One region of the Actinomadura formosensis genome, then DNA from elsewhere that is predicted to be linked to it. Evidence: riboswitches for the same ligand, from Rfam matches in the RefSeq annotation. Region 1 holds a riboswitch; each other region holds the start of a gene.
What was found. Region 1 has a riboswitch for thiamine pyrophosphate ahead of thiC (phosphomethylpyrimidine synthase ThiC). Riboswitches for the same ligand answer to the same signal wherever they lie in the genome.
Positions count from the first base shown of each region.

Region 1 (9,395 bases):
TCGTAGCCGGGCGCGATGTCGGTCGTCAGCGGCCCGAGCGTGTAGAACGGCGCCCCGTCGCACCACTCCTGCTGCAGGTCGACGTTCTCCTTGATCTTGTGCATCGGGACGTGGCCCGGCCCCTCGTTCATCACCTGGTTGCCGTACTCGGCCGCGATCCTCGTCAGCTCGCCCTGCGTGCGCAGCTCGGCGAACTGCGCCTCGTCGTTGGCGTCCGCGATCGAGCCGGGGCGCAGGCCGTCCCCGAGCGACCAGGTGATGTCGTAGGCGGCGAAGATCTCGCACAGCTCCCGGAAACGGGTGTAGAGAAAGTTCTCCTTGTGGTGCGCCAGGCACCACGCGGCCATGATCGACCCGCCCCGCGACACGATCCCGGTCTTGCGCCGCGCCGTCAGCGGCACGTACGGCAGCAGGACGCCGGCGTGCACGGTCATGTAGTCCACGCCCTGCTCGGCCTGCTCGATCACCGTGTCGCGGAAGACCTCGTAGGTCAGCTCCGCCGGATCACCGCCGACCTTCTCCACCGCCTGATACAGCGGGACGGTCCCGACCGGCACCGGCGAGTTCCGCAGGATCCACTCCCGTGTCGTGTGGATGTCCCTGCCGGTCGACAGGTCCATGATCGTGTCGGCGCCCCACCGGGTCGCCCACGTCATCTTCTCGACCTCGTCCTCGATCGACGACGCCACCGCCGAGTTGCCGATGTTGGCGTTCACCTTGACGAGGAAGTTCCGGCCGATGACCATCGGCTCGATCTCCGGGTGGTTGACGTTCGCGGGCAGCACCGCCCGCCCCGCCGCCAGCTCGTCGCGGACGAACTCCGGCGGCACGCCCTCCCGCAGCGCGGCGAACTCCATCTCCGGCGTGATCTCCCCGCGCGCCGCGTAGGCGCGCTGTGTCACCGCGCCCCCGGTCGCCCGCCGGGGCCGGCGCGGCGGGAAATGCTCGCGGGCCCCCTGCGAGGTGCCGCCCTGCGCACCCCCCGCAGGAGCGGTCCGGGCGGGTGACGGCCGCCGCCCGTCGTCCTCGGGCCGCACGGCCCGCCCGTCGTACGGGGCCGTGTCGCCGCGCTCGGCGATCCACGCCTCCCGCAGCGCGGGCAGCCCCCTGCGGACGTCGGTGTCCTGCTCCGGATCGGTATACGGCCCCGACGTGTCGTACAGGACGACGACGTCCCCGTTGGTCAGCGGCACCTCCCGCATCGGAACCCGGATGTCCGGGCGCGAACCCTGAAGGTAGGTCTTGCGGGCGGCTGGAACCACACGTTCTGTCATGACGACTCGATCTCTCCCTACGCCGGCATTACCCGGTCAGGTTCATGCGGTCAGCGGCCGTCCCAGCCGCTATCTCAGCCCGGTTCGCCGGGCCCCCGCGATCTGTCGTGCCCGACGCTAACCCGGCACACCCCGGTTGCCGCAACCGCCGATCATGGGATAGAACGCGCCCGCGCGACGGCCTGAGAGGATCACCTCATGTCCGACCTTCACCAAGAGTTCACGCTGACCCCGGTGGGGTATGTCTCCTCGCCGCTGACCGACCGGGCGTCCGCGCCCAAGCAGGGAACGGAGGGCGCCCCCGAGGCGTGGCTGGTCTTCGAGCCGGACGTCCTCCCGGCGCTGGAGGGCCTGCGCGCGGGCGACCGGATCTTCGTGCTGACCTGGCTGCACCGGTCGGCCCGCGACGTCCTGCGCGTCCACCCGCGCGACGACGCGCGGGCTCCGCTGCGCGGCGTGTTCGCGACCCGGTCCCCGGACCGCCCGAACCCGATCGGCCTGCACCCGGTCGAGGTCCTGCAGGTCACCGGCCACCGCGTCCGCGTCCGCGACCTGGAGGCCCTGGACGGCACCCCCGTCCTGGACGTGAAGCCGATCCTCGCCCGCGAGCCGGGCACGTGACGCCGGGCGGCCGCGCCCGCGCCCGCGGGCGCCGTCAGCCCACCGCGGCAAGGTAGAGCAGACCCGCCAGGGTGGACGCCGAGCCGATCTCCCCGCGCGCCGCGAGCGCGGGGACCGATGCCAGCGGCACCCACTCGATCCGCTCGGCCTCCACGTCGGCCGGCTCGCCGACGCGCTCGGCGCCGTCCGCCCGGTAGATGTGATGGATGCCATCGTGAACACCCGGTGAGGGCCGTACGTCGAGCAGGTGCCGCAGCGTCCCGGCGCGGTATCCGGTCTCCTCGATCAGCTCCCGCGCGGCCGCCTCGGCGGGATCTTCGCCCGGTTCGACCCGTCCGCCGGGAATCTCCCAACCCCATTGGCCGGTGATGAACCGGTGCCGCCAGATCAGCAGGACCCGGCCGTCCCCGTCGACCGCCGCGACGCCCGCGGCGGGCCGCACCCGCAGGAGGTGGTGGTCGAACCGGCGTCCGTCCGGCAGTTCGACATCGGCCAGCCTCACGCTCATCCAGGGGCTGTCGTAGACCGACCTCTCCCCGTGCACCGTCCAACGCATGGACGGACGCTATCGGGGTCTTTCGAACCCTTACCGGTAGGGTCAGGATCTAGGGGGAGCTGGGGGAGGCGAACGCGTCGGTGAGCACAGTGCAGGAGGCCCCGCAGGACCGGATCTTCACGGTGCCCAACATGCTCAGCATGGCACGGCTCGTGGGTGTCCCGCTGTTCCTTTGGCTCATTCTGGTGGAGGCGGACTGGTGGGCGCTCGGCGTGCTGGTGTTCGCCGGCCTGTCCGACTGGCTGGACGGGAAGCTGGCGCGGGCGCTGAACCAGACCAGCAGGCTCGGCGTGGTGCTCGACCCGGCCGCCGACCGCCTCTACATCCTGGCCACGCTCGTCGGGCTCACCATCCGTGACGTCATCCCGCTGTGGTTGGTGCTGCTGCTGGTCGCCCGCGAGTTCGCGATCCTGCCGATAGCGCCGATCATCCGGAGGCTGGGGTACGCCAGCACGCTTCCCGTCCATTTCATCGGGAAGGCGGGCACCATGTGCCTGCTGTACGCCTTCCCGCTGCTGCTGCTGGGCGACCATGACGGCGGTGCGGCGACGGTGGCGAAGGTCATCGGATGGTCCTTCGCCATCTGGGGAACGGGCCTGTACTGGTGGGCGGCCGTCCTCTACTGGACGCAGACGCGGCAACTGGTGCTGGCCGGCCGCGGCTCGTCCCCGGCCCCCGAGCCGGTACCGGGGGCGGGGCCGGCACGAGAGCCGGACGGCCGGGGCGTCCCGCGCGCGGAACCGCCGGCCGGCGACCAGAAGGGAGCTGAGACCCCCCGATGAAGGCCGTCGTGATGGCGGGTGGCGAGGGGACGCGGCTGCGTCCGATGACCGCCAACCAGCCCAAGCCGCTGCTGCCGCTGGTCAACCGGCCGATCATGGAGCATGTGCTCCGGCTGCTGAAGAAGCACGGGTTCACCGAGACGGTCGTCACCGTCCAGTTCCTGGCCGCGCTGATCCGCAACTACTTCGGCGACGGCGAGGAACTCGGCATGTCGCTCAGCTACGCGACGGAGGAGATCCCGCTCGGTACGGCCGGCAGCGTCAAGAACGCCGAGGAGGCGCTGCGCGACGAGCGGTTCCTCGTCATCTCCGGGGACGCGCTCACCGACATCGACCTCACCGACATGGTGCGGTTCCACAAGGAGAACGACGCGCTCGTCACCATCGGGCTCAAGCGGGTCCCCAACCCGCTGGAGTTCGGCATCATCATCGTGGACGACGAGGGCCGCGTGCAGCGGTTCCTGGAGAAGCCCACCTGGGGCCAGGTCTTCTCCGACACCGTCAACACCGGCATCTACGTGATGGAACCGGAGGTCCTCGAACACGTCGCCGAGGGCGAGCCGGTCGACTGGTCCGGTGATGTGTTCCCCAAGCTGCTTTCCGAAGGCGCCCGCCTGTTCGGGTACGTGGCCGACTGCTACTGGGAGGACGTCGGCACCCACGAGAGCTACCTCAAGGCCCAGGCGGACATGCTGTCCGGTCAGGTCGGCATCGACCTGGGCGGGTTCGAGATGTCCCCGGGCGTGTGGGTCGCCGAAGGCGCCGAAGTGGACGCCGAGGCCGTCCTCAAGGGCCCCCTCTACATCGGCGACTACGCGAAGGTCGAGGCGGGCGTCGAACTGCGCGAGTTCACCGTCCTGGGCAGCAACGTCGTGGTGAAGGAAGGCGCTTTCCTGCACCGGGCCATCGTCCACGACAACGTGTTCGTCGCGCCGTCCACGAACCTGCGCGGCTGCGTCATCGGCAAGAACACCGACATCATGGCGGGCGCCCGCGTCGAGGAGGGCGCGGTCATCGGGGACGAGTGCGTCATCGAGGCGGAGGCGTACGTCTCCAGCGGGGTGAAGGTCTACCCGTTCAAGACGATCGAGGCCGGCGCGGTCGTCAACACCAGCGTCATCTGGGAGTCGCGCGGGCAGCGCAACCTGTTCGGGCCGCGCGGCGTGTCCGGGCTCGTCAACGTGGAGATCACGCCGGAGCTGGCGGTCCGGCTCGCCAGCGCCTACGCGACGACGCTGAAGAAGGGCTCGACGGTCGTCACCGGACGCGACGTCTCCCGCGCCGCCCGCACCCTCAAACGCGCGGTGAACAGCGCCCTGACCGCCAGCGCGATCAACGTCAACGACCTGGAGGCGACACCGCTGACCGTCACCCGGTTCGAGACCGGGCGGGAGGACGCCGCCGGCGGCATCTACATCCGCACCACGCTCGGCGACCCCCAGGGCGTCGACATCCTGTTCCTCGACCCGGGCGGCGCCGACCTGTCGCTGGCGGCGCAGCGCAAGCTGGAGCGCGTCTTCGGCCGCCAGGAGTACCGGCGCGCGTTCCCCGGCGAGATCGCCGAGCTGACCTACCCGCCGCGCGTCGTGGAGAGCTACACCCGCGACCTGCTGCGCCGCGTCGACATGCGGGGCGTCCGCGAGGCCGAGCTGAAGATCGTCCTGGACTGTGCGGGCGGCGTCGCCTCGCTCGTCCTGCCGAACCTGCTCGGCAAGGTCGGCGTGGAGGTCCTCACCCGCAACGCCGGGCTGGACGAGGCCAACCCGACCGAGACGCTCGCCGAGCGGATGCGCGACCTGGAGCGGCTCGGCGTCCTCGTCTCGTCGGCGCGGGCCGCGTTCGGCGTCCGGTTCGATCCGGTGGGGGAGCGGATCTCCCTGGTCGACGAGAACGGCGAGCTGGTCGGCGACGAGCGGGCCCTGCTGGTGATGCTCGACCTGGTCGCGGCGGAGCGGCGCGGCGGCAAGGTGGCGCTGCCGGTGACGACGACGCGGGTCGCCGAGCAGGTGTGCCGGTTCCACGGCGTGCAGGTCGAGTGGACCTCCACCTCCCAGGACGTCCTGACCAAGGCCGCCGCGCAGCCCAGCGTGATCTTCGCGGGGGACGGCCGGGGCGGCTTCCTGATGCCCGAGTTCAGCGGCACCGTGGACGGGATCGCGGCGTTCGTCCGGCTCGTCGGGCTCGTGGCGCGGACGCGGCTGACGCTGTCGCAGATCGACCGCCGCATCCCCGCGGCGCATCTGCTGCGCCGTTCCGTCCCGACGCCCTGGGCGGCCAAGGGCAGCGTCATGCGGCACGTCGTCGAGGCCGCCGGGGTGCGCACGATCGACACCACCGACGGCGTCCGCGTGGTCGAGGACGACGGACGCTGGACCCTCGTCCTGCCCGACCCGGCCGAGGCGGTCACGCACCTGTGGGCCGAGGGGCCGGACGCGGACGCCGCCCAGGCGCTGCTGGAGGAATGGGCCGCCGTCGTCGAGCGCGCGGGCACCTGAACGCCCGCGGCGCGGCGCCGGGTCAGTCGACGGGGAAGTCGTCGGGGCCGCCCGCGGCGATCTCGGCGAGGACGTCCAGCGCGTGCGCCAGGGTGTCCCGCGGCGGTGAGGCGAGGCCGATGCGGACCGCGCGGGGGGCGGCGCCCGTCCCGGCGACGAACGCGGCGGCGGGCGTGACGGCGATCCCGCGCCGCGCGGCCGCCGCCACGAACGTCTCCGCCCGCCACCGCGGCGGCAGGTCCCACCAGCAGAAGTAGGAGCACGGGCCGGACCGGACGGCGGCGCCCGCGAGACGTTCGGCGACGATCCGCCGCCGGGCGGCGGCGTCCGCGCGTTTGGCGCGCGTCACCGCCTCGACCGTGCCGTCGGCCATCCACCCGGTCGCCGCCTCCAGCGCGAAGCGCGAGGGGCCCCACGCGCCCGACCGCAGCGCGGCGGCCACCCGCCCGGCCAGCGGCGCGGGCGGGACGGCGAACCCGAGGGTCAGGCCGGGCGCGAGCCGCTTGGACAGGCTGTCGACCAGCACGGTGCGCCGCCCGGCCAGGGCCGCCAGCGGTTCCGGCCCGTCCGCGCGCAGGAACGCCCAGACGCGGTCCTCGATCGCGTGGAGGCCGAGCCGCTCCAGGGCGGCGGCGAGTTCCGCGCGGCGCCGCTCCGGCATCGTCGTCCCCAGCGGGTTGTGCAGCGTCGGCTGGACGTAGAGGGCGCCGAGCGGGGCGGCGCGGTGCGCGGCGGCGAGGGCGTCGGGGCGCAGCCCGTGCTCGTCGGCCGGGATCGGGACGAGCGTGACGCCGAGCCGCGCCGCGATGCCCTTGATCACCGGATAGGTCAGTGCCTCGACGGCGAGCCGGCCGCCCGGCGGGACGAGCGCGGCCACGGCGCCCGCGAGCGCCTGCCGGCCGTTGCCGGCGAACAGGATCCGGGACGGCTCGGGGGCCAGGCCGGGCGTGGCCAGCAGCGCCGCCGCGGCCTCGCGGGCGGCGGGGGTGCCCGCGACGCCGGTGGGGCCGAGCGCGGCGGCGAGGACGTCCGGGCGCAGCAGCCGCTCCATCCCGGCGGCCGGCAGCGTGCCCTGTTCGGGCACCAGGGGATAGCTCAGCTCAAGGTCGACGGGCGCACCGGCCGGCTCCGCCAGCGCCGGGACGGCGGGGCGCTCGGCCGCGCGGACGAACGTGCCGCGCCCGACCTCGCCGACCACGAGGCCGCGCCCGGCCAGCTCCCGGTACACGCGGCTCGCCGTGGAGGCGGCGATGCCCCGCTGGCGGGCGAACGCGCGCTGCGGCGGCAGCCGGTCACCGGGGCGCAGCCGGCCCGCCGCGATGTCGGCCGCCACCTGATCGGCGACCCGGCGAAAGTCCTCCACCCGTCCTCCATTTATATTGCACCGAGATCAATTTAGATTATTGCACCGAGAAAGGAGGAGTTCTAGCATCGGATCATTCGACTTCATCGGGAGTGCAATGATCTCGCTCAGCGCCGCCGCGGCGATCGCCGTCGTCGCCCTCGGCCTCGTTCTCACGCCCGGACCCAACATGATCTACCTCGTATCGCGGTCGGTGGCGCAGGGCCGCCGCGCCGGGCTGATCTCCCTGTGCGGCGTCGCCGCGGGATTCCTCGTCTACCTCGCCGCCGCCACCGCGGGCATCACCGCGGTCTTCACGCTCGTCCCGGCGCTCTACACGGCGGTCAAGCTGGCCGGCGCGGGCTACCTGCTCTGGCTCGCCTGGCAGGCGCTGCGGCCGGGCGGGACGACCGCGTTCGCGCCGAAGGACCTGCCCGCCGACCCGCCCCGCCGCCTGTTCACCATGGGCCTGGTCACCAACCTGCTCAACCCGAAGATCGCGATCCTGTACGTGTCGCTGCTGCCGCAGTTCCTCGACCCGGAGCGCGGCCACCTCGCCGCGCAGAGCCTGCTCCTCGGCCTCGTCCAGAGCGTCATCGCGCTCATCGTCAACGGCCTCATCGTCCTCGGCGCCGGCGGCATCGCCGTCTTCCTGGCACGCCGGCCCGGCTGGCAGCGCGTCCAGCGGTACCTGATGGGCTCCGTCCTCGCCGGACTGGCCCTGCACATCGGTCTCCGCCCCGCCACCACCTGACCCGTGTCCGGTTCGCCGGTCCTTGCCATCATGGGGCGGTGCATGATGAGGCGGTGAACGCACGACGGGACGACCTCGGTGACCCCCGTCCGGACGGACCGGCACGCCCGCCCGCCCGGCGGCGGCCCGACGCCTCCATGTCGCTCCTGGCCGACCTGTTCGCCGGGAAGCTGCTCGACCACGGCTACGCGGAGGCCGCCGCCCGCCGCGCCGCCGGCGGCACCGGGCCGCGGGCCGGGCGGCTGCGGGGCGCCGGGGTCCTGCTCGTCCTCGTCCTCACCGGGACCCTGATCGCGGTCGCCGTCGCCGAGGTGCGCCGCAGCGAGCCCGTGGCCGCCGAGCGGCGGTCCCGGCTGGTCGAGGCGATCCACGCGCGCACCGCCGAGACGGACGCTCTCCAGCGCCGCCTCGACCGGCTGCGCGCCGACACCGAGCGGACCCGGACCGCCGTGCTGGCCCGCAGCGACACCGGGCGCCGCGTCCGGGGCCGGCTGGCCCGCGCCGCCGCCGCGGCGGCCGCGCTGCCCGCCGCCGGGGCCGGGATCGTGGTGACGCTCGCCGACGCCCCGCGTCCCGATCCCGCCGGGCGAGACCGCGCCGCCGGCGGCCGCGTCTACGACCAGGATCTCCAGGTCCTGGTGAACGGGCTCTGGGCGGCCGGCGCCGCGGCCATCGGCGTCAACGGGCAGCGGATCACGCCGACCACCGCGATCCGCGCCGCCGGCGAGGCGATCCTCGTCGACTACCGGCCGCTCACCGGGCCCTACGAGGTGACGGCGCTCGGCGACCCCGCCCGGTTGCGGGACGCCCTCGCGGGCTCGGCCGCCGACCGGCGGCTCGGCGCGCTGCGCGAGCGGTTCGGGATCCGGTACGAGGTGCGCCGCACGTCCGGGGCGCGGCTGCCCGCGGCGGGGACCGCCCGGCTGCGGTACGCCGCCCCCCGTACGGAGGACGGCCAGTGAGCGGGGGAGAGGTGACCCGGCGATGATCGCGCTGATCGGTCTCGTCATCGGCGTGGCGCTGGGCTTCATGCTCCAGCCGGACGTTCCGCTCTGGCTGGAGCCCTACCTGCCGATCGCGATCGTCGCCGCGCTCGACGCCATGGTCGGCGGTGTCCGGGCCCGGCTGGAGGGCATCTTCGACGAGAAGGTCTTCGTGGTCTCCTTCGTGGGCAACACCGTCATCGCGGCGCTGATCGTCTTCCTCGGCGACCAGCTCGGCGTCGGCTCGCAGCTGTCCACCGGCGTCGTGGTCGTCCTCGGCATCCGGATCTTCTCCAACGTGGCCGGCATCCGGCGGAAGCTGTTCGGCGCATGACCGGCGGTGAGCGCGAGGAGGAGCGCGAGGAGGAGCGCCGGGAGGAGCGCCCGGCCGGGCCGAGGGGCCCGCGCGGACTCCTCGCCCTGCTGCGTCCGCGCGCCGGCGCCGGCCAGATCGCGGGCGGGCTGCTGTGCCTCGTGCTCGGCTTCGCGGTCGCCGCCCAGGTGCAGTCGACCAAGCACGACACCACGTTCGCCACCGCCCGGCAGGACGAGCTCGTCGGCGTCCTGGCCGATCTGGGCCAGCGGTCC
Region 1 is NZ_CP192011.1:3,534,428-3,543,822, forward strand. Features, by position in the region: gene thiC (phosphomethylpyrimidine synthase ThiC) at 1-1,274, opposite strand, end outside; TPP riboswitch at 1,270-1,383, opposite strand; gene tsaA (tRNA (N6-threonylcarbamoyladenosine(37)-N6)-methyltransferase TrmO) at 1,473-1,895, shown strand; gene ACQP1N_RS16645 (NUDIX hydrolase) at 1,930-2,451, opposite strand; gene ACQP1N_RS16650 (CDP-alcohol phosphatidyltransferase family protein) at 2,583-3,233, shown strand; gene ACQP1N_RS16655 (sugar phosphate nucleotidyltransferase) at 3,230-5,728, shown strand; gene ACQP1N_RS16660 (PLP-dependent aminotransferase family protein) at 5,751-7,091, opposite strand; gene ACQP1N_RS16665 (LysE family translocator) at 7,189-7,824, shown strand; gene ACQP1N_RS16670 (DUF881 domain-containing protein) at 7,878-8,786, shown strand; gene ACQP1N_RS16675 (small basic family protein) at 8,809-9,141, shown strand; gene ACQP1N_RS16680 (DUF881 domain-containing protein) at 9,138-9,395, shown strand, end outside.

Region 2 (9,395 bases), 3.5 Mb from region 1:
CAAGAGCGACGGCGACGCGACGCGGACGCCGCACCCGGTCCAGCACGTTGCCGATCACCGGACCGCTCAGCACGTACGGCAGCGTCATGGCGGTCTGCAGGTACCCGGCGGTGGCGGCGTTCCCGGTCCGCGCCTGGACGGTCAGGACCAGGGCCGTCGCGACGCCCTCCGCCGACACCCGCAGCATCGTCGCCGACGCCAGGTGAAGCGGCAGCGCCCTGATGATCACCCGGGCATGGTGGCATAGGTCCGCCCGCTTAGACTGCGGAAGGTGACGGCAGGGATGAAAGCACACGAGCACCGGGTCACCAGCGAAGTCGGACGGCTGCGGACCGTCCTACTCCACCGTCCCGGCGCGGAACTGAAACGGCTCACCCCGCGCAACACCGACAAGCTGCTGTTCGACGCGATCCCGTGGGCCGCCCGGGCCCAGGAGGAACACGACGCGTTCGCGGAGGCCCTCCGTTCCCGCGACGTCGAGGTCCTCTACCTGACGGAGCTGCTCCAGGACGCGCTGGAGTACGAGGAGGCGCGCGAGCAGGCGATCACCGACGCCACCACCGACCTGCGCCTCGGCGACCAGCTACGCCGCGTCGTCAAGGAGTACCTGCGCGCACTCGACCCCGAGGACCTCTCCCACACCCTGATCGCCGGCCTCGCCCACGAGGAGCTCAAGGCGGGGCACGGCCTGGTCTACCGGCTCATGGACCGGCTCGACTTCATCATCGACCCCCTGCCCAGCCTGCTGTTCACCCGCGACAACAGCACGTGGATCGGCGACCGCGTCGCGGTGACGAGCCTCGCCATGGACGCCCGGCGCCGCGAATCCGCCCTGACCGGTCTCATCTACGCGCACCACCCGCGCTTCGCGGGCGTGGAGCCGGTGTACTCGCCGTCCCTGGAGCACGTCGAGGGCGGGGACATCCTCCTTCTGGCCCCGGGCGTGATCGCGGTGGGCACCGGCGAGCGCACCACTCCCGCGGGCGTGGAGCGCCTGGCCCGCCAGGCCATCAACGCCGGGCTGGCGCACACCGTCCTCGCCGTCCCGATCGCCCAGGAACGGGCGACCATGCACCTGGACACCGTCTGCACCATGGTCGATGTGGACACCGTCGTCATGTACCCGCCGGTGGCGCACTCCCTGATGGCCCACACGGTCACGCTCACCAACGGTGACCTGCGCGTCTCCGAGCCCCGCCCGTTCCTTGAAGCCGCCGCCGCGGCGATGCGCCTCGACCGCCTCAAGGTGATCGACACGGGCCTGGACCCGGTGACCGCCGAGCGCGAGCAATGGGACGACGGCAACAACACCCTCGCCGTGGCCCCCCGCCTCTGCGTCGCCTACGAACGCAACATCGAAACGAACGCGCAACTGGAGGCGTCCGGCATCGAGGTGATCCGCATCAGCGGCAGCGAACTGGGCTCCGGCCGAGGCGGCCCCCGCTGTATGTCCTGCCCCCTACTCCGCGACGCCATCTAACCCACCCAGCCCACCCCACGCCGGTCATCTTGATGAACGCGATACCGGACGCGGCGAACGCACCGATCACAATGAGGAACAGCAGTACGGCGCCGGCGATCGAGCCAACGCGCCGGTTTCCAAGGCGACGGCGGCGCGACGAGAAACACGCGCACCCACCCCAGCCGCCGCCCCCAAGCCACGCGACAACCGAAAGGCACGCTGTCTCTAACCCCAGCCCCGCAACAACCCGCCGCGTTGCGATCGCGTCCGAAGGCAGGTTCAAGCGAAGCGAGAACCTGATCGCGCAGCGAGCCGCTAGGCGAGCCGGAGCGATGCCAGCGATCGCCGCTTTGCTCGTTGAAGGAAGGCGCGCCAGCGCCTGACGCCGAGAGCAAAGCAATAAAAAAAGAGCTCGGGCGGTGTCGACGGGGGCACGACATCGCCCGAGCTTGTGAGGACCTTACAGGTTGGGCGGGGATCCTTCCAGGCGGGGTCCTCTTATGCCGGATATGCCCTACTTGAGGCGGTTCCATTCCTGGTTCCGTTGCACAGATCTTCGTCCGGCTCGTCCAGGAGGTCAGGGAAGTCGGCCAAGTCGGGGACGACGGCGTGCATCCCGGTGGGGGCGGCCCTGCCGTGCTCGCCCGCTGACCTGGGGGCGCGCAGGACGGCCCAGACCGTGGTGGAGTCGTCTTCGTGGCGCACTCCCCAGCCTTCGGACAGGGTCTCGACGATGCCGAGCCCGCGGCCGCCCAGTGAGGACAGCGTGCCCGGGCCGCGGCGCGGCTCGGTCATGGCGCCGCCGTCGCTGACCTCCAGTTCGAGGAGGTCGCCGCGGCGCAGCCAGCAGACCTTGACCTGGCCGGACGGCAGCGGCCGGGCATGGCGGAGGGCGTTGCTGATGAGCTCGCTGATGATGACGCTCGCGTCGTTCACGACGGATTCGTAGACCCCCGAGTCGACCAGCTCCGAGCTGAGGCGCTTACGGGCGACCGCGACGCTGGACGGTGCGTGTGGCAGCAGTACGACGCTCGACGCCCTCACCTCCCCATGGTTCCGCTTACTCGGACGAGTCCCGTCGTCACCCTTCCGGTACGACCGAAATGCCCTGATGGCCATGCCCGGAAACCCGAACGATTCAGTTCACCACCTGCACAACGAGTCACCGGCCGTCCGGTCACGGTGATCACCCCCGAACGGAATCTCGGCACCAATGGCCACCATCAAAGGATCTATCCAGCCAACGGCGGACTTACTCCTCACGCACGCGTTTCGTCCGTCACACGCCGGGGTCACCGCACTTTCTCGCATAAGCCGAGGTCGCCGCCCATCGAGATCACTGAACGCCCAGGTCACATGGGTGGCACCGAGTCACGCCGGAGGGAGTGTCCGTACGGTGGGTGACCGCCGCGATCAGTCGGCACGGCGCAGCACGAGCCGCATCCGAGTTCCCTCGCCCGCACGCGCCCCACCTGCGGGTCCGCGGCCGGGCGGCGCCTCCAGGAGAGTGTTCGGACGGCCAGTGGCCCGTTCCATTTCCGACACTTCACCGTCTATAGAAGCTTTGCGAGATTTGGTGTGATATGTCTCACGTCCGGCCGGATGCGCCGAAATTGTCCCGCCCTGGGCCTCCGTCAGCCGTTTGACGATGTACAGGCCGAGCCCGATGCCGCCGAAGCGCCGGCGGTCCCCGGAGTCGCCCTGGACGAACCGCTCGAAGATCCGTTCATGGTCGCCGAGCGGGATGCCGATCCCCTCGTCCACCACCGACACGACGATGTCGGAGCCTGCGCAATGGGCGCTGACGCTGACCGTTCCGCCGTCCGGGGAGTACTTGAACGCGTTCTCCAGCAGTTGCCCGAGGATGATGTCGGTCGCCATCGCGTCCCCCCGGCAGGACGGCAGGCCGGGCGCGATCTCCAGCTCGACGCGGTGCAGCGGGGAGAGGGAGCGGAAACCGGCGACGACACCTTCCAGAACCCGCCGCAGATCGAACGACTCGATCGTCACGGGCAGCTCGTCGGCGCCCGCGCGCGAGCCCAGCAGAAGGTGCTCGACGAGCCGGGCGAGGGACTGGGCCCGTTCGGCGATGGTGGCGACGGCGGCGCGCCGGTCGTCGTCGGCCATCTCGTCCCACCGGTTGACCAGCGTGGACGCGAAACCCTGCACGACCGTGATGGGGGTGCGCAGCTCGTGGCTGGTCGTGGCGAGGAACAGGTCCTTGGCCTCTTCGAGCGCCTTGGCCGCGGAGACGTCGCGGAAGTCCACCACCAGCTCGCCGGTCTCCTCGATCTCGGCGGCGAGCACGTTCAGCCACCTCCCCGACTCCAGCCGGAACGTGAGCATCTCACCGAGCACCGGGATGTCGAACGGCAGCGGGCGGCCGATCGCGTTCTCCGGCGGGATGCCGGTGAGGGCGTGCGCGGCCGGGTTCCACTGCCGGACGACGAGGTCGTGGTCGAGCACGGCGATGCCGTCGGCGCTGGAGTCGATCACCGCGCGCTCGTGCGCCCGCTGCCGGACGACCTCCGCGTACGCGACGGCGTTGCCGACCGCGACACCGGCGTGCCCGGCGAGCAGTTCGAGCAGTTCGAGCTCGGTGTGCCCGGCCTTGCCCCCGGAGAAGAGCGCGTACAGCGCACCGTACGGCCGGCCCTGCAGGTAGGACAGGCCGAGCGCGATCGTGTGCAGGCCGGGCAGCTCCGACCAGATCAGGTCGCCGAGGCGCTGCCGGCCCGTGGCGAGCTTGACCGTCTTGCCCGACCGCAGCAGCTCCCCGACCAGGCTCGACCGCAGGTCGGCGGACGTCCCGCGCATCCGCTCCGGCAGTCCGGACAGGCTGACCAGCCGCAGGCGCTCGCCCTCGATCCGGACGAACCCGGCCGCGTCCGCGCCGGTCAGCTCGATCAGCGCGGCGGTGATCCGGTCGAGGACGGCCGCGAGGTCCAGTTCGGCGTTCAGGTCGGTGATGATGTCGTTCAGCCGCCGGACGAGCCGGGCCCGCTCGGTCATGTGGTGCTGGGCGATCTCGCCCTCCTCGACCGGGTGGTACACGCCCACCCAGCCGAGCAGCGTCCCATCCGGGTCCTTCAGCAGGCTCGTGTCGATGCGGACGTCGATGAGCCGGCCGTCCCGGTGGGAGCGGCGGGTCGCGATCGAGATCTGCCCGCCGTCGCCGGCGCGCCGGGTGAGGAGCCGTTCCTGGACGGCGTTGTGCTCGGCCCTCAGCTCGTCCGGGACGATCGGGGGGACGTGGCCGATCACCTCCTCGGCGGTCCAGCCGAACATGCGCTCGGCGGCCGGATTCCAGACGGTGACGCGGTGCCGCCGGTCCACGGCCACGATCGCGTCGGCGGCGCTCTCGATGACGGCGCGCGCGATCGGATCATGGACGTGCTGATACACGTCTGTCATCGTGCCACCGGATACCGGCACGGCGCCGGGTAACTTGCATCGAAAATTGCCACGTGAACCTTACCTTTCGGTAAGGCTACCGCCTGGTAATCCGTCCGATGAGCAGCGCGGCGATCCCCGCGACCAGGAACGACAGCAGCGAGGCGCTCATCCAGTCCTGCGGGCCGAAGTGCAGCGCGTCCCGGACGTCCCGCCAGAAGTCCGCCCAGTGGCGCACCGTGCCCGGGTTGATCAGCTGGTAGACGACGAACCCGGCCGTCCAGGCGGCGATCATGCCCCAGCGGGACGGCGCCCGCCGGGAGACGTCCCAGCCCTCCCGCGCGCGGCGGCGGCCGAGGAAGAAGTCGGCGGCGAGGACGCCCAGCATCGGCACGAACACCGACCCGATCAGCAGCAGGAAGCCCGCGTAGTCACCGATGTCCAGCACGAGCGCGAGGACGGTGATGCCCACGCCGAGCGCCACGCTCAGCACCCGGCGGTCGGCGCGCGGGAAGAGGTTCTGGATCGACACGGCGGTGGAGTAGGTGTCGGCGAACGACTGGTCCGCCTCCCGCAGCACGAACACCGCGAAGAACACCACGCCGAGCGTCGCGCCGAGGAACGGGTCGAAGATCCTGGTGGTGTCGCCCGCGACCAGCGCCAGCGCCAGCAGGCCGAGGACGTAGGCGATGATCTGGGTGATCGAGTAGCCGACGGACGCGGCACCGAACGCCGCCCGTTCCGTCCGTGAATGCCGGGTGTAGTCGGCGGCGACCGGCACCCAGGAGATCGACACCGCGAGCGCCGCGTCCGCACCGACCCAGAAACCGCCCCACGACCCCCGCGTGAGGTCGGGCAGCGGCTGCCGGACGAGTTCCACGTAGAAGTAGACGAGCGCGATCGCCACGGCGACCGTCACGTAGCGGCGCAGCAGCCGCACCGAGCCGAGCGGCCAGATCGTCAGCACGGTCGTGATCGCGCCGGCGGCGATCACGTAGGCCCAGCGCGGCACGCCGTCCCACAGCTCGCGCGCCGCGTCCGCGATCACGATCAGCTCGAACGTCCCCCAGCCGACCAGCTGCGCGATGTTCAGGATCGTCGGCGCGTACGACAGCCGGGCGCCGAACAACCCGCGCAGCAGCACCATCGCGGGCTGGCCGGTGCGGGCGCCGGGGACGGCGGCGAGGCCGAGCATCAGCCCGCCGAGGATCGTTCCAACGGTCATCGCGACGATGCCCGCCATGATGGAGATGGTCGGCCGGCCATCGGCGTCCGGCGCGAGGACGGTGTAGGCACCGGAGAAGGCCAGAAGACTGACACCGAGGTTGGCCCAGAACGCACTCTGGTCCCAGAACCCGAGGACCCTGGGGGCGGGCTCATCGAGGGTGAAGGGGACCTCGTTGTTCGGCCGCTCGTCGCTAGGGCGCTTTTCAACGTCGGACGTCACGGGACACACACTCCCTACGCCGGCATTACCCGGACAGGTTCATGCGGTCGGCGACGCCTTGCAGGCCGCCCTCTCAGCCCGGCTCTGGCCCGAGCTCCCGCGGTTATCGGTCGCCCCGATCGTACAACCGCCCGTCAACCCCTAAAAGGGGGCATACGGAGTAGATCAGGCAACGTACGGCGGGCCGCCGCCGGCGCACTCCATCGGCCGTCCGGCCTCCGCCCAGCTCTTCATCCCGCCGTCGACGTTCCTGACCAGCCAGCCCGCCTGGTTGAGCGCCACCGTCACCTGCGCGGACCGCTGACCGGACCGGCAGATCACGAAGACCTCCTGGTCACGCGGTATCTCCCCGGCGCGGTCGCCCAGCTGCCCCATGGGGATGTGGACCGCCTCGGGCGCGTGGCCCGCATCCCATTCGTCCTGTTCCCGGACGTCCAGCAGATAGCCGTCCGGCGGGACGTCGGCCGCACCCACGGCCGGTACGTCTTCCCCGAAAATCATCACACCCCCCATGGAACCGCGCGAAGCCCCCCTGCGTCGAATCACGCATGCGGTATCGGACGCTCCTATTCGCAGCGCCCGGGCTGGCCATGCTCCTCTCACTGGCTGCCTGCGGCGACGAACAGGCCAACGGAAACCCCGCCGACCGGCCTTCGGGCACCACGTCCGTGCAGCCCTCCGGCACCCCGGCGGATTCGCTGACCATCACCCTCAGGGCCTCCCCGGAGGCCCCCGCCAAGACCTGGAAACTGACCTGCGACCCTCCTGGCGGTACCCATCCGAAAGCCGCCGACGCATGCGCGGCCCTGAGCAAAGCCAAGGAACCCTTCAAGCCCGTCCCAAAGGGCCAGATGTGCACCCAGATCTACGGCGGTCCCGAGATCGCCACGGTGAAGGGCACCTGGCAAGGCAAGGAGATCGACACCGAGTTCACCCGCAAGAACGGCTGCCAGCTCCACCGCTGGAGCCAGGTCGCCCCGCTCTTCGGGGACGTCCCGAAGGTCCGCTGACCTCCGGCTGAACGAGCCATCCCCGTTCCGGCTCGGTTCCCACGACCCCTCAGGCCCCGGCGTCCCGCCGGGGCCTGATCGTTTCCTGCGGGGACGTCCCGGCGGTGCCGCCACCGGATGCGGTCAGATCCAGCCGCCGATGCTGCGGTTCTGGGAGACGGCGGTGTCGAAGGCCAGGGGGCAGGCCAGGATGAGAGTGCGCATCGGTTCCGGCGGCTGGACGTACATCTGCAGGACGTACCGGTCGGCCCCGGTGAACACCTGCGACAGCAGTTCGCCCACCCCGTCGAAGCCGCGCTGGATGCGGGCGATCTCCTGCTGCCGCCAGTCGGTGACCCGGCCGCTCAGCAGTTCGTAGTAGCCGATCTGCTGCTCCTGCGCGGTGAGGATCTCCCAGCCGCGCATCGCCCGCTTGCGCAGGTGCCCGATGAGGCCGCCCTGCGGGGTGAGCACCTGCATCCGGGGCGTGCCCATGAACCCGTACGGCTTGTAGAAGAGGAAGTACGGCATGCCGTCGGGACGGAAGATCGACAGCCTGCGCTCGGCCTTGGTCTGGCTCGCCTGGTTGATGACCCGCAGCGCCTTCTTCGCGCCGCTCACGCCCTCTTCCCGGACGTACGCCGCGGGCTGCCCCTGCGGGCTCCAGATCGTGTAGTTGGCCTCGGTCGAGAAGAACTGCGCGGGCTGGTCGTAGACGAGGATCGGCGAACCGTAGAGATCCGGGGCGCCCTGCGGGGGCACCTGCCGCTGCGGCGGATATCCACCCTGCTGAGGCGGCGCATAACCGGCCTGCTGCGGCGGGTAACCGGCCTGCTGGGGCGGGTAGCCGCCCTGCCGCGGCGGGTATCCGTAGCCGGGCTGCGGGGGTCCGGGCGCGTACGGCGGAGCGGGCACGGCGGCGGGCGGGGGCGGGCCGTAGCCCGGATGCCGCGGGGGACCGTAACCAGGGCCACCGGGTCCGGCGGGTGGGGGCGGGGGGTATCCCATGGACGGCTCCTGAGCACGGCGATCATCGCTGATGTCTCGCGACACGATACGCCGCATTCGCCCGGTGTCTCCGGCTCACCGGCGGATCCGCACCGGCCGATCTCACCTGAGCAGGCGGGACATCCGGCGGTCGGCGAGCGGCTTGCCGCCCGTCTGGCAGGTGGGGCAGTACTGCAACGCCGAATCGGCGAACGACACCTCGCGCACGGTGTCGCCGCAGACCGGGCATTTCTGGCCTGCTCGGCCGTGCACCCGCAGGCCGGTCTTCTTCTCGCCCTTGAGGTCCTGCGCTTCGAGGCCGCGCGAGCGTTCCACGGCGTCCCGGAGGGTGGTGACGATCGCCTCGTGCAGGACGGCGACGTCCTCCTCGGTCAGCGATGCGGCGATCTTGAAGGGGGACATCCCGGCCGCGTGCAGGACCTCGTCCGAGTAGGCGTTGCCGATGCCGGCGATCACCTTCTGGTCGCGCAACAGGCCCTTGATCTGCGTGCGCCTGCCCGCGACGATCCCGCCCAGCGCGGCGGCGGTGAAGGCGTCGTCCAGCGGGTCGGGGCCGAGGGACGCGACGCCCGGCACGTCCGACGGGTCGCGGACGACATAGACCGCGAGGCCCTTCTTCGTGCCGGCCTCCGTGAGATCGAAGCCCGAGCCGTCGTCCAGGTGGACGCGCAGGGCCAGCGGGTTCCTGCCTCCGGGCCGGACGGGTTTGGCCGGGATCTCGTCCCGCCAGCGCAGCCAGCCGGCGCGGGCGAGGTGGATCACAAGGTGCAGCCCGTCGACGTCCAGGTCGAGGAACTTGCCGTGCCGGGCCGCGCCGGTGACGGTCAGCCCGCCGAGCGCGGTCACCGGCGGGTCGTAGGTCTTCAGCGCGGAGACGGCGAGAACATCGACGCGGGCGACGGCATGGCCGACCGCCCGCTCCCGCAGGAACTCCGCGAGCGCCTCCACCTCTGGTAGCTCAGGCATGACCTCAGTATCGGCGAACCGTCCTCGGAAAGTCGTCCACAGGGGTGCGGGCACCTGTGGAAAACCCTGGGGATAACGTGTGACCCGAATCTCGAAATAACCCATACCCCCCTGGGGTTGTGACAGCGGC
Region 2 is NZ_CP192011.1:73,854-83,248, reverse strand. Features, by position in the region: gene ACQP1N_RS00400 (MFS transporter) at 1-229, opposite strand, end outside; gene ACQP1N_RS00395 (arginine deiminase) at 284-1,480, shown strand; gene ACQP1N_RS00390 (ATP-binding protein) at 1,961-2,506, opposite strand; gene ACQP1N_RS00385 (sensor histidine kinase) at 2,876-4,876, opposite strand; gene ACQP1N_RS00380 (purine-cytosine permease family protein) at 4,953-6,302, opposite strand; TPP riboswitch at 6,297-6,413, opposite strand; gene ACQP1N_RS00375 (rhodanese-like domain-containing protein) at 6,468-6,800, opposite strand; gene ACQP1N_RS00370 (SSI family serine proteinase inhibitor) at 6,893-7,312, shown strand; gene ACQP1N_RS00365 (hypothetical protein) at 7,436-8,299, opposite strand; gene ACQP1N_RS00360 (Fpg/Nei family DNA glycosylase) at 8,402-9,265, opposite strand.
Region 2: another riboswitch for thiamine pyrophosphate. It lies ahead of ACQP1N_RS00380 (purine-cytosine permease family protein); the one in region 1 lies ahead of thiC (phosphomethylpyrimidine synthase ThiC).

Region 3 (9,395 bases), 850 kb from region 1:
CGAGGCGGAGGTCCCGCGCGAGGTAGACCGTGGCCATGCCGCCGCGTGCGATGCGGGACTCAATGCGGTAGCGCCCGTCGAGCACCCGCCCGACGAGTGGATCTGCGACCGTCGTGTCCATCGGTGCGAGTTTACGGGTGAACCCCCGCGGATCTCATCAACCGAGAGTATGAGCCTCGATGAGGCCGGAGGGAGACTCCTCCCGGGCGCCCGGTTCGGGAGCGGCCGGCCGACCGCGGCGGCCGGCGCCGCGGGACACGGCCACCCCGGCCAGGCAGAGCAGGCCGCCGGCGAGGGTGACCAGGCCCGGGACCTCGCCGAGGAACAGCCACGACATCGCCACGACGAGCGCGGGGACGGCGTAGGTGGTGGCGCCCATCTTCCCGGCGGACGTCCGGGCCAGCGCGTAGCCCCAGGTGGTGAACGCGAGCGCGGTCGGGAAGACGCCCAGGTAGAGCATGTTGAGAGTGGCGCCGGCCGGGGCGTCGGCGGCCTGCGCGATGAGCTGCCCGGAGAACGGCAGGCAGACGAGCGCGCCGATCGCGCACGCGAACGTGGTGAACTGCAGCGCGGAGGCGTGCCGCAGCGCGGGCTTCTGGCTCACCACGCCCGCCGCGTACGTCACGGCGGCGACCACGCAGAGCAGCACCCCGCCGACGGACGCGCGGCCCTCGCCGGACATCGACAGCCCGACGACGGCGGCGCCGGTGAACGACACGGCCAAGCCGATCACCAGCCGGGACGAGACGCCCTCCTTCAGCAGCCAGCCGCCGAGCAGCGCGATGAGCAGGGGCCCGATATTGACGACGAGGGCGGCGGTGCCGGCGTCCACGAGCTGCTCGCCCCAGTTCAGCGCGACCATGTAGGCGCCGAACCACAGCACGCCCGCGGTGACGATGCCGGGCCAGGCCCCGCGCGGCGGCAGGCCCTCCCGCCGGACGAGCCACAGGACGCCCAGCACGAGCGTCCCGGACAGGAGGCGGCCGAGGGCGAGGGCACCGGGCCCGTACTCGGCGCCGGCGCTGCGGATCGAGACGAAGGCGGACGCCCAGAGCACCACCGAGACGGTGGCGGCGGCGACCGCGCGCTTGTCGACGCGATCCGTGTTCATCTGCTGCATGTCACGCACCTTAGATCGGGGTCGTTTCCACGAACACCGAAGTGAGACGCCGGGTTGCGGCATGTCCGCGGGGTGCGGCAGACCCAGTCTGGTAACGCGCAGATTTCAGGTCCAGCGAATATTTCTACAGGGAACGCTTTAGTGATTCTACGAAGTGGCGAGCCCCTCGAACGGGGAGGACGCCTGCGCGTAGCGGCGCATCGGGATGCGTCCGGCCAGCCGGGCGAGCCGTCCGCCCTCCACCGCGTGCCGCATCGCCGCGGCCATCCGCGCCGGATGCCGGGCGCGGGTGACGGCGGTCGCGAGCAGCACGGCGTCGCAGCCCAGCTCCATGGCGAGGGCGGCGTCGGACGCGGTGCCGAGCCCGGCGTCCAGGATCACCGGGACGTTCGCCCGCTCGACGATCAGCTCGATGTTGTGCGGGTTGCGGATGCCGAGACCCGACCCGATCGGGGACCCGAGCGGCATCACCGCCGCGCACCCGATCCGCTCCAGGCGATGCGCCAGCACGGGGTCGTCGCTGGTGTACGGCAGGACGACGAAGCCGTCGGCGACGAGCTGCTCGGCGGCCTCGACCAGCTCGATCGGGTCGGGCAGCAGCGTGTGCTCGTCCGCGATGACCTCCAGCTTGACCCAGTTCGTGCCGAGCGCTTCACGGGCGAGCTTGGCGGTGAGGACGGCCTCCCCGGCGGTGAAGCAGCCCGCCGTGTTCGGCAGCACCCGGATGCCGCACTCGGCCAGGACGTCCAGCACCGAGCCGCGTGCGGACGGGTCCACCCGCCGCATCGCGACCGTGGTCAGTTCCGTGCCCGACGCGGTGAGCGCCTCCCGCAGCACGTGCATGCTGGGCGCGCCGCCGGTCCCCATGATCAGCCGTGAGTCCAGTTCCTCCCCGGCGATGACCAGCTTGTCCACGTTTCAGCCTCCCTGTGCGGTGTCCTTACGGGGACCGACCTCAGCCGCCCTGGACGGCGGTCAGCACCTCAAGGCGGTCGTCGTCGCGCAGCGTCGTCGCCGACCACGCCGACCGCCGGACGACCTCGTCGTTCAGTGCGGCCGCCACACCGGTCCCGGCCGAGGTGACGGACGCGACCGCGTCGGCCACGCTCGCGCCCTCCGGCAGCTCGCGCGGCTCACCGTTGACGATCACCTTCATGCCTGCACCTCGGCGGAGAAACGGTCGGGGGAGAACGGCCCGGCGATCTCGGGGACGGGACCGTCCAGCAGCATCGCCGACAGGATGTCGGCGCTCAGCGGGGTGAGCAGGATGCCGTTGCGGAAATGCCCGGTCCCGGCGATGAGGCCGGGCAGCGCGGTCGGGCCCATGACCGGCGCGTTGTCCGGGGAGCCGGGACGCAGCCCCGCGGTGACCTCGACGAATTCCAGCTCGGTGACGCCCGGCACCAGCTCGCGTGCGTCCCGCAGCAGCTCCCACAGCCCGCCGGCGGTGACACGCGTGTCGAACCCCAGCTCCTCCTGGGTGGCGCCGATGACGACCTCGCCGTCCGCACGCGGCACCAGGTAGACCGGGGAACCCTTCACCAGGCCCCGGACGGTGCGCCGCAGGAACGGGACCCGGGTGCGGAGCCGGATCACCTGGCCCTTCACCGGGCGGACGGGCGGTACCGTCCCGGGCGGCAGGCCCTCCAGGTCGGCCGACCACGGTCCGGCCGCGAGCAGCACCCGGTCGGCGCGGATGACCGTCCCGTCGTCCAGCCCGACCCCGGTCGCCGCGCCGCCGTCGACGACGATCCGCGCGGCCCGCCGCCGCACGAGCCGGGCCCCGAACCGCTCGGCCGCCGCCAGCAGCGCCGTGCCGAGCCGGCGCGGGTCGATCGAGCCGTCCCGCGGGGCGAGCAGCCCGCCGCGCACGCCGGGTGCGAGCATCGGCTCGGCCCTGCGGCACTCCCTGCCGGTCAGCGCCTCGGCGGGCAGGCCGAGGCTCTCCTGGAAGCGGCGCAGGTCGTCCAGGTACCTCAGGTCGTCGGCGTCGAACGCGACCTGGACGAGCCCGTCGGTGCGGTAGCCGGTGTCCAGGCCGGTCAGCTCCTCCAGTTCGGCGACGAACGCGCCGTAGCGGTCGCGGGACGCGAGACCGAGCCGCAGCAGCGGCTCCTCGCCGTAGGTCAGCTCGCCGACCGGGGCGAGCATGCCCGCCGCGACCGATGAGGCGCCGCTCATGGGGGAGGGGTCGACCAGGGTGACGGCGGCGCCCCCGGCGGCGGCCCGCCAGGCGGTGGCGAGGCCGATGACCCCGGCGCCAACGATGACGATCTCCATGTGCGCTCCCTTCGCCGGCATGATCCGGATCAGGTCCGGCGGTCGGCGGCCCGTTCAGCCGCCCTCTCAGCCCGGTCGCACCGGACTCCCGCGCTCTGTGTGGTTTTATCCGGTCCCCACCTTACGACCTCGGTAAAGCGCACCGGTGCCTGGACAGGTGTCCACCCGAAAAACGCGGCCGAATAGGGTGGCCGTCATGCAGAGGGTCATCGTCGTGGGAGGCGGGCTGGCCGGCGTGCGCGCCGTGGAAGCCCTGCGGAGCAAGGGGTACGAGGGGGCGCTGACGCTCGTGTCGGCGGAGCGGCACCGGCCTTACGACCGGCCGCCGCTGTCGAAGGCCGTCCTCAAGGGCGAGTCCGACGACACGACGGTCGACGCGGACTGGGCCGCGCTGCGCTGCGACCTGCTGCTCGGCGAACGCGCGACCGGCCTGCGCCTGGACGAGCCGGGACGCGGCGGCGTACTCGCGTCCACGGCGGGCGACCTGCCGTTCGACGGGCTGGTCATCGCGACGGGGGCGACTCCGATCACGCTGCCGGGGGAGGGGCGGCAGCACGTCCTGCGGACCATCGACGAGGCCCGCGAGCTGCGCGCCCGGCTCACCGAGGGCGCCCGGGTCGTGATCGTCGGGGCGGGCTGGATCGGCGCCGAGGTCGCCACCACCGCCGCCGGGAAGGGCTGCGCGGTCACCGTCGTGGAGGCGGCCGACACCCCGCTCTCGGGCGCGATCGGCCCCGAGGTCGGCGCGCTCACCGCCCCCTGGTACGCCGAGGCGGGCGTCGAACTGCGCACCGGCGTGAAGGTCGCGGAGGTGCGCGACGACGGCCTCGCCCTGGCCGGCGGCGGCCGGATCGAGGCCGACGAGGTCGTGGTCGGCATCGGTGTCCGCCCGGCCGTGTCCTGGCTGGACGGCTCGGGCCTGCCGACCGAGCGCGGCGTGGTCACCGACGGCTCGTTCCGCGTCTACCAGGGCGAGGAGGACCCCGGCGCCCTCCGCCCGGACGTCGTCGCGGTCGGCGACTGCGCCGCGTGGTGGTCGGCGCGGTACGGGCGGCGGCTCCTGGTCGAGCACTGGGACACCGCTCTCAACGCCCCCGAGGTCGCCGCCGCGTCGCTCCTCGGCCAGGACGCCTCCTACGACGCGGCCCCCTACTTCTGGTCCGAGCAGTTCGGGCGCATGGTGCAGTACGCGGGCAGCCACGCCGCGTCCGAGCGGCTCGTCCACCGCGGCGACCCGGCGGAGCGCAAGTGGGCGGCCGTGTGGCTGACCGGTGACCGGCTCGACGCGATCCTCACCGTCGACCGGCCCCGTGACCTGGTGCAGGCGAGGCGGGTGATCGCGGCCGGGACCCCGGTGGACCCCGAGGCGATCGCCGACCCGGACGTCCCCGTCCGGCAGGCCGTTCGCCAGTAGCGGGCGGTGCCGGAAGGTAACGGCTGTTCAGGGGGTTTGAGGCTTTCGAAGGCGTGGTAGCAAGGGGGCGTGACGCAGATGCACGCAACCGTTGACAGCGCACTCGACCCCCGGACCGACGCCCTCGCCGGCGAATGGCTCACCCTGAAGGAGACGGCCGAACGGCTCGGGATCAAGCCCAACCGGATCAAGCAGCTCATTCACGAGCACCGGATCCTCGCGGTGCGGCGCAGCGGCGAGCCGATGGTGCCCGCGGCCTTCATCAAGGACGGGCAGGTCGTCAAGGGGCTGCCCGGTACGCTGACGCTCCTGTCGGACGCCGGATTCGACGAGGTGGAGACGATCCGCTGGCTGTTCACCGCCGACGACACGCTGCCGGGGACGCCCGTGGAAGCGCTCGCCGAGAACCGCGGGACCGAGGTGCGCCGCCGCGCCCAGGCCCTCGCTTTCTAGAGACCACCCGGTACCAGCGGACGAAGCAGCACATGGCACGATCACGGGGTCACCCGGGACGGGACCACTCCCGCCGCGTGACCCCGTGACCACCCGTGCGGCGATCTGATCTGAAAGGACGTGCCCCGGCCGTGTCCAGGCACCTGCCCTCCGAACGCGCCGTCGCGCTGCGCGCCCGGCTCAGCCGGGCCCGCCTCTACCTGTGCACCGGCGCGCGGGAACGGCAAGGAGATCTGCCGGAGTTCCTCGACGCCGTCCTCGGCAACGGCGTCGACATCGTCCAGCTCCGCCAGAAGGGCCTGGAGGCCCGGCAGGAGATGGCCTACCTGGAGATCTTCCGGGCGGCGTGCGAGCGGCACGGCGCGCTGCTGGCGGTCAACGACCGGGCCGACGTGGCGCACGCCGTCGGCGCGGACGTGCTGCACCTCGGCCAGGACGACCTGCCGGTGCCCGCCGCCCGCGAGATCGTCGGCGGCGACATGCTGATCGGCCGGTCCACGCACTCGGGCGAGCAGGCGTCGGCGGCGGCCGTGGAGCCGGGCGCCGACTACTTCTGCGCGGGCCCCGTCTGGCCCACCCCGACCAAGCCCGGACGTCCGGCGCCGGGCCCGAAGCTGCTGGAGTACCTGGCGGCGCAGCGTGTCGCGCGGCCGTGGTTCGCGATCGGCGGCATCGACCTCGGCAACCTCGACGAGGTCCGGGCGGCGGGCGCGAGCCGGGTGGTGGTGGTCCGGGCGATCACCGAGGCGGACGATCCGGGCGCCGCGGCGGCGGAGTTCGCGCGCCGGCTCGCCACCTGACCTTGTCGGGGTTTGACCTGGATCACGGTGCGGGCACCCGGACCGATCACCGACAATGGGGATCATGAGCGAGGGACCCGACGACGACCGGCTCGTCGACCTGGACGACGACCTGGAGATCCTGCCCGACCAGACGTCCGACGACACCGACATCGGCTGGGGCGAGTGGCGCGGCGGTGACGGCGGTGACGACGACTCCCGGCTGCTGGAGGACCGCCCGCCGCACTGGTGAGCCGCCGGTCAGAACAGCATGCCGAGCGCGAAGCCGGCGACGACGACCACGCCCAGCGCGACCATCATCCGCCACCGGTAGCGCGGGATCGCGGTCGGGCGCGGCTTCGGCGCCGGGCCGTGGCCGTCCCGCAGGGCCCGGACGAGCTGCGGCGCGGTCGGCCGCGCGGCGGGATTCTTGTCCAGGCAGCGGGCCGCGAGGTCGCGCAGCGGGCCCTGCATGTCGCCGAGGTCGGGCCTGCGGGACGTCACCCGCCGCATGACGGCCGCGCTCGGCCCGGTCCCGAACGGTGGCCGCCCGGTCGCGGCGTACACCATCGCGGCGCCCCAGGCGAAGACGTCGGCGGCCGGCCCGACCGGCTCCTCCTCGATCTGCTCGGGCGCCATGTAGGCGGGGGTGCCGACCGGGCCGGTGGTGAGCGGTGTCGCGTCGGCGGTGCGGGCGATGCCGAAGTCGATGACCTTGGCGCCGTCCGGGCCGAGCAGCACGTTGCCGGGCTTGAAGTCGCGGTGCACGATCCCGGCGCGGTGGATCGCGGCGAGCGCCGCCGCGGTGCGCACCGCGAGCTTGCGCAGCTGCGGCGCGGACAGCGGGCCGCGGTCCCGGACGACGTCCTGGAGCGACGGCCCCTCGACGAACTCGCTGACGATGTAGGGGCGGTCGCCGGTCATGTCGGCGTCGAGGACGCGGGCGGTGTGCCGCCCGGACACCTGCAGGGCCGCGTCCGCCTCCTTGACGAAGCGGCTGCGCGCCCGCTGCCCGGCCGCCACGCCGCCGCGCAGCAGCTTGACGGTGACGAGCTCACCGTCGCCGTCCCGGCCGAGGTAGACGATGCCCTGGCCGCCCTCGCCGAGCCGTCCGAGCAGCGTGTAGTCGCCGAGACCGCGCGGGTCGTCGGGGCCGAGCGGCGTCTCGTGCCGCCGGCCGCCGCCGTGCGCCGGGCAGGCGGCGCCGTTCTGCCGCCCCTGCCCCGCCCGTGCCTGGGTGCTTCGGGGCTTACCGGGGCGGCCGGGGTGCCCGGGACGCCCGGAACGGGCGGCGGGACGTGCGGAGTGGGGATTCGTCCTCCCGCGGGAGGTGTCGTGCGGCACTGGAAAACTCCGACTCGGCGGGGACGGACGAAGATTTCCTTATTTGTACCGCGTAACGGCTGAGCACGGCAGGAGAACCCAGATCTTTGTTTTTACCCGCATGTCCCAAGCGTCCCGGTCTGGGGGATGTGCCGGCCGCCCGGGAGACCCGGCCGGACCATGTCATTGCTCACTCACGTGGTCCGGGTGGTGGCGGCCACCGCGAGTTCCGCCAGGGCGTCGCGGGCCTCGGCGGTGATGGGGGCCGACTCCAGGTTCCTCTCCGCCTCGCGCAGATAGCGCTCGATCAAGGTCTCGCAGGCGGCGAGGCCGCCGGTCTCCTCGATGATCGTGCGCAGCTCGTCCACCCCGGGACGGTCGAGCCCGGGGTCGCCGAGGCGGCGCTGCAGCGCGGCGGCCTGCGCGGCGGACGCGCGTTCCAGGGTCAGCGCGACCAGCACCGTCCGCTTGCCCTCCCGCAGGTCGTCGCCGGCGGGCTTGCCGGTCTCGGCCGGGTCCCCGTACACGCCGAGCACGTCGTCGCGGAGCTGGAAGGCGATGCCGAGCGGCAGGCCGTAGCCGGTGAGGGCGGCGGTCACGTCCGGGCGGGCGCCGGCGAGCGCGGCGCCGAGGTGCAGCGGACGCTCGATCGTGTACTTGGCGCTCTTGTACTCGACCACGCGCAGCGCCGTCGCGACCGTCGCCCGGCCGCGGGTCCCCTCCAGCATGTCGAGGTACTGGCCGCACATGACCTCGGTCCGCATCAGGTCGTAGACGGCCCGGCCGCGCCGGCGGCGTTCCTCCTCCAGCCCGCTCGTCTCGAACATCTCGCTCGACCAGGCCAGGCACAGGTCGCCGAGCAGGATGGCGGCGCCGCCGCCGAACGCCTCCGCGTCGCCCGGCCACGCCTGCGCGTGGTGCAGCGCCTCGAACCGGCGGTGCGCGGACGGCTGGCCGCGGCGGGTGTCGCTGGAGTCCATCACGTCGTCGTGGACGAGCGCGCTGGCCTGGAGCAGCTCCAGGGACGCGGCGGCGGCCACGATGCCCGGGCCGTCCTCGCCGCCCGCGGCGCGCCACCCCCAGTAGCAGAACGCGGGACGCAGCCGCTTGCCGCCGCCCAGCAGGGCGTCGAGCGCGGACAGCAGCGGCGCGAGGTCGTCGCTGATGGTCAGCAGCGCCGGGCGCTGCCGGTCGACGAAGCCGAGGAGGGCCTCGCCGACCTCCTTGCGGATGCGGCTGGTCGACATGCCGAGATCGTATCCACCTGGGGTGATTCAACCCTCCCGCGAAAACGTGAGAAGTCACTGGATCCTCAGAAATAAGGCCATAACGCCCGCGCGCTGTGGCGAGCATCACGCGAATCGGCGGCTCCGGGCGCTCTCCGGCGGCTTCTGTAGGCTTGGGGGATGCGACGCGCACGCCCCGACCGGCCCCCGACCGTCCGAGAACTGCTGGCCTCGGGCGGCAGATCCTTCTCGTTCGAGTTCTTCCCGCCCAAGACCGACAAGGGCGCGCGGACCCTGTGGCGTACGATCCGCGAACTGGAGGTCCTGCACCCCACGTTCGTGTCGGTGACCTACGGCGCCGGCGGCGGCACCCGTGACAAGACCGTCGACATCGTCGAGCGGATCGCGACCGACACCACGCTGACGCCCGTCGCGCATTTCACCGCCGTGAACCACTCCCAGGCCGAGCTGCGCAACCTGATCGGGCGGTTCGCCGCGGCCGGCGTCCGCAACGTCCTCGCGCTGCGCGGCGACCCGCCCGGCGATCCGATGGGCGAGTGGGTCAAGCACCCGGACGGCGTCGAGTACGCCGCCGAACTGGTCCGGATGATCCGCTCCTACGGCGACTTCTGCGTCGGCGTGGCCGCGTTCCCCTACAAGCACCCGCGCTCGCCCGACATCGAGAGCGACGTCCGCCACTTCGTGGAGAAGTGCCGGGCCGGCGCCGACTACGCGATCACCCAGATGTTCTTCCGCGCCGAGGACTACTTCCGGCTCCGCGACCGCGTCGCCGCCGCGGG
Region 3 is NZ_CP192011.1:2,686,667-2,696,061, forward strand. Features, by position in the region: gene pknB (Stk1 family PASTA domain-containing Ser/Thr kinase) at 1-121, opposite strand, end outside; gene ACQP1N_RS12710 (DMT family transporter) at 158-1,120, opposite strand; gene ACQP1N_RS12715 (thiazole synthase) at 1,268-1,987, opposite strand; gene thiS (sulfur carrier protein ThiS) at 2,076-2,276, opposite strand; gene thiO (glycine oxidase ThiO) at 2,273-3,400, opposite strand; TPP riboswitch at 3,390-3,502, opposite strand; gene ACQP1N_RS12730 (NAD(P)/FAD-dependent oxidoreductase) at 3,597-4,814, shown strand; gene ACQP1N_RS12735 (Rv2175c family DNA-binding protein) at 4,893-5,267, shown strand; gene thiE (thiamine phosphate synthase) at 5,399-6,067, shown strand; gene ACQP1N_RS12745 (hypothetical protein) at 6,132-6,299, shown strand; gene ACQP1N_RS12750 (serine/threonine-protein kinase) at 6,308-7,390, opposite strand; gene ACQP1N_RS12755 (polyprenyl synthetase family protein) at 7,564-8,616, opposite strand; gene metF (methylenetetrahydrofolate reductase [NAD(P)H]) at 8,776-9,395, shown strand, end outside.
Region 3: another riboswitch for thiamine pyrophosphate. It lies ahead of thiO (glycine oxidase ThiO); the one in region 1 lies ahead of thiC (phosphomethylpyrimidine synthase ThiC).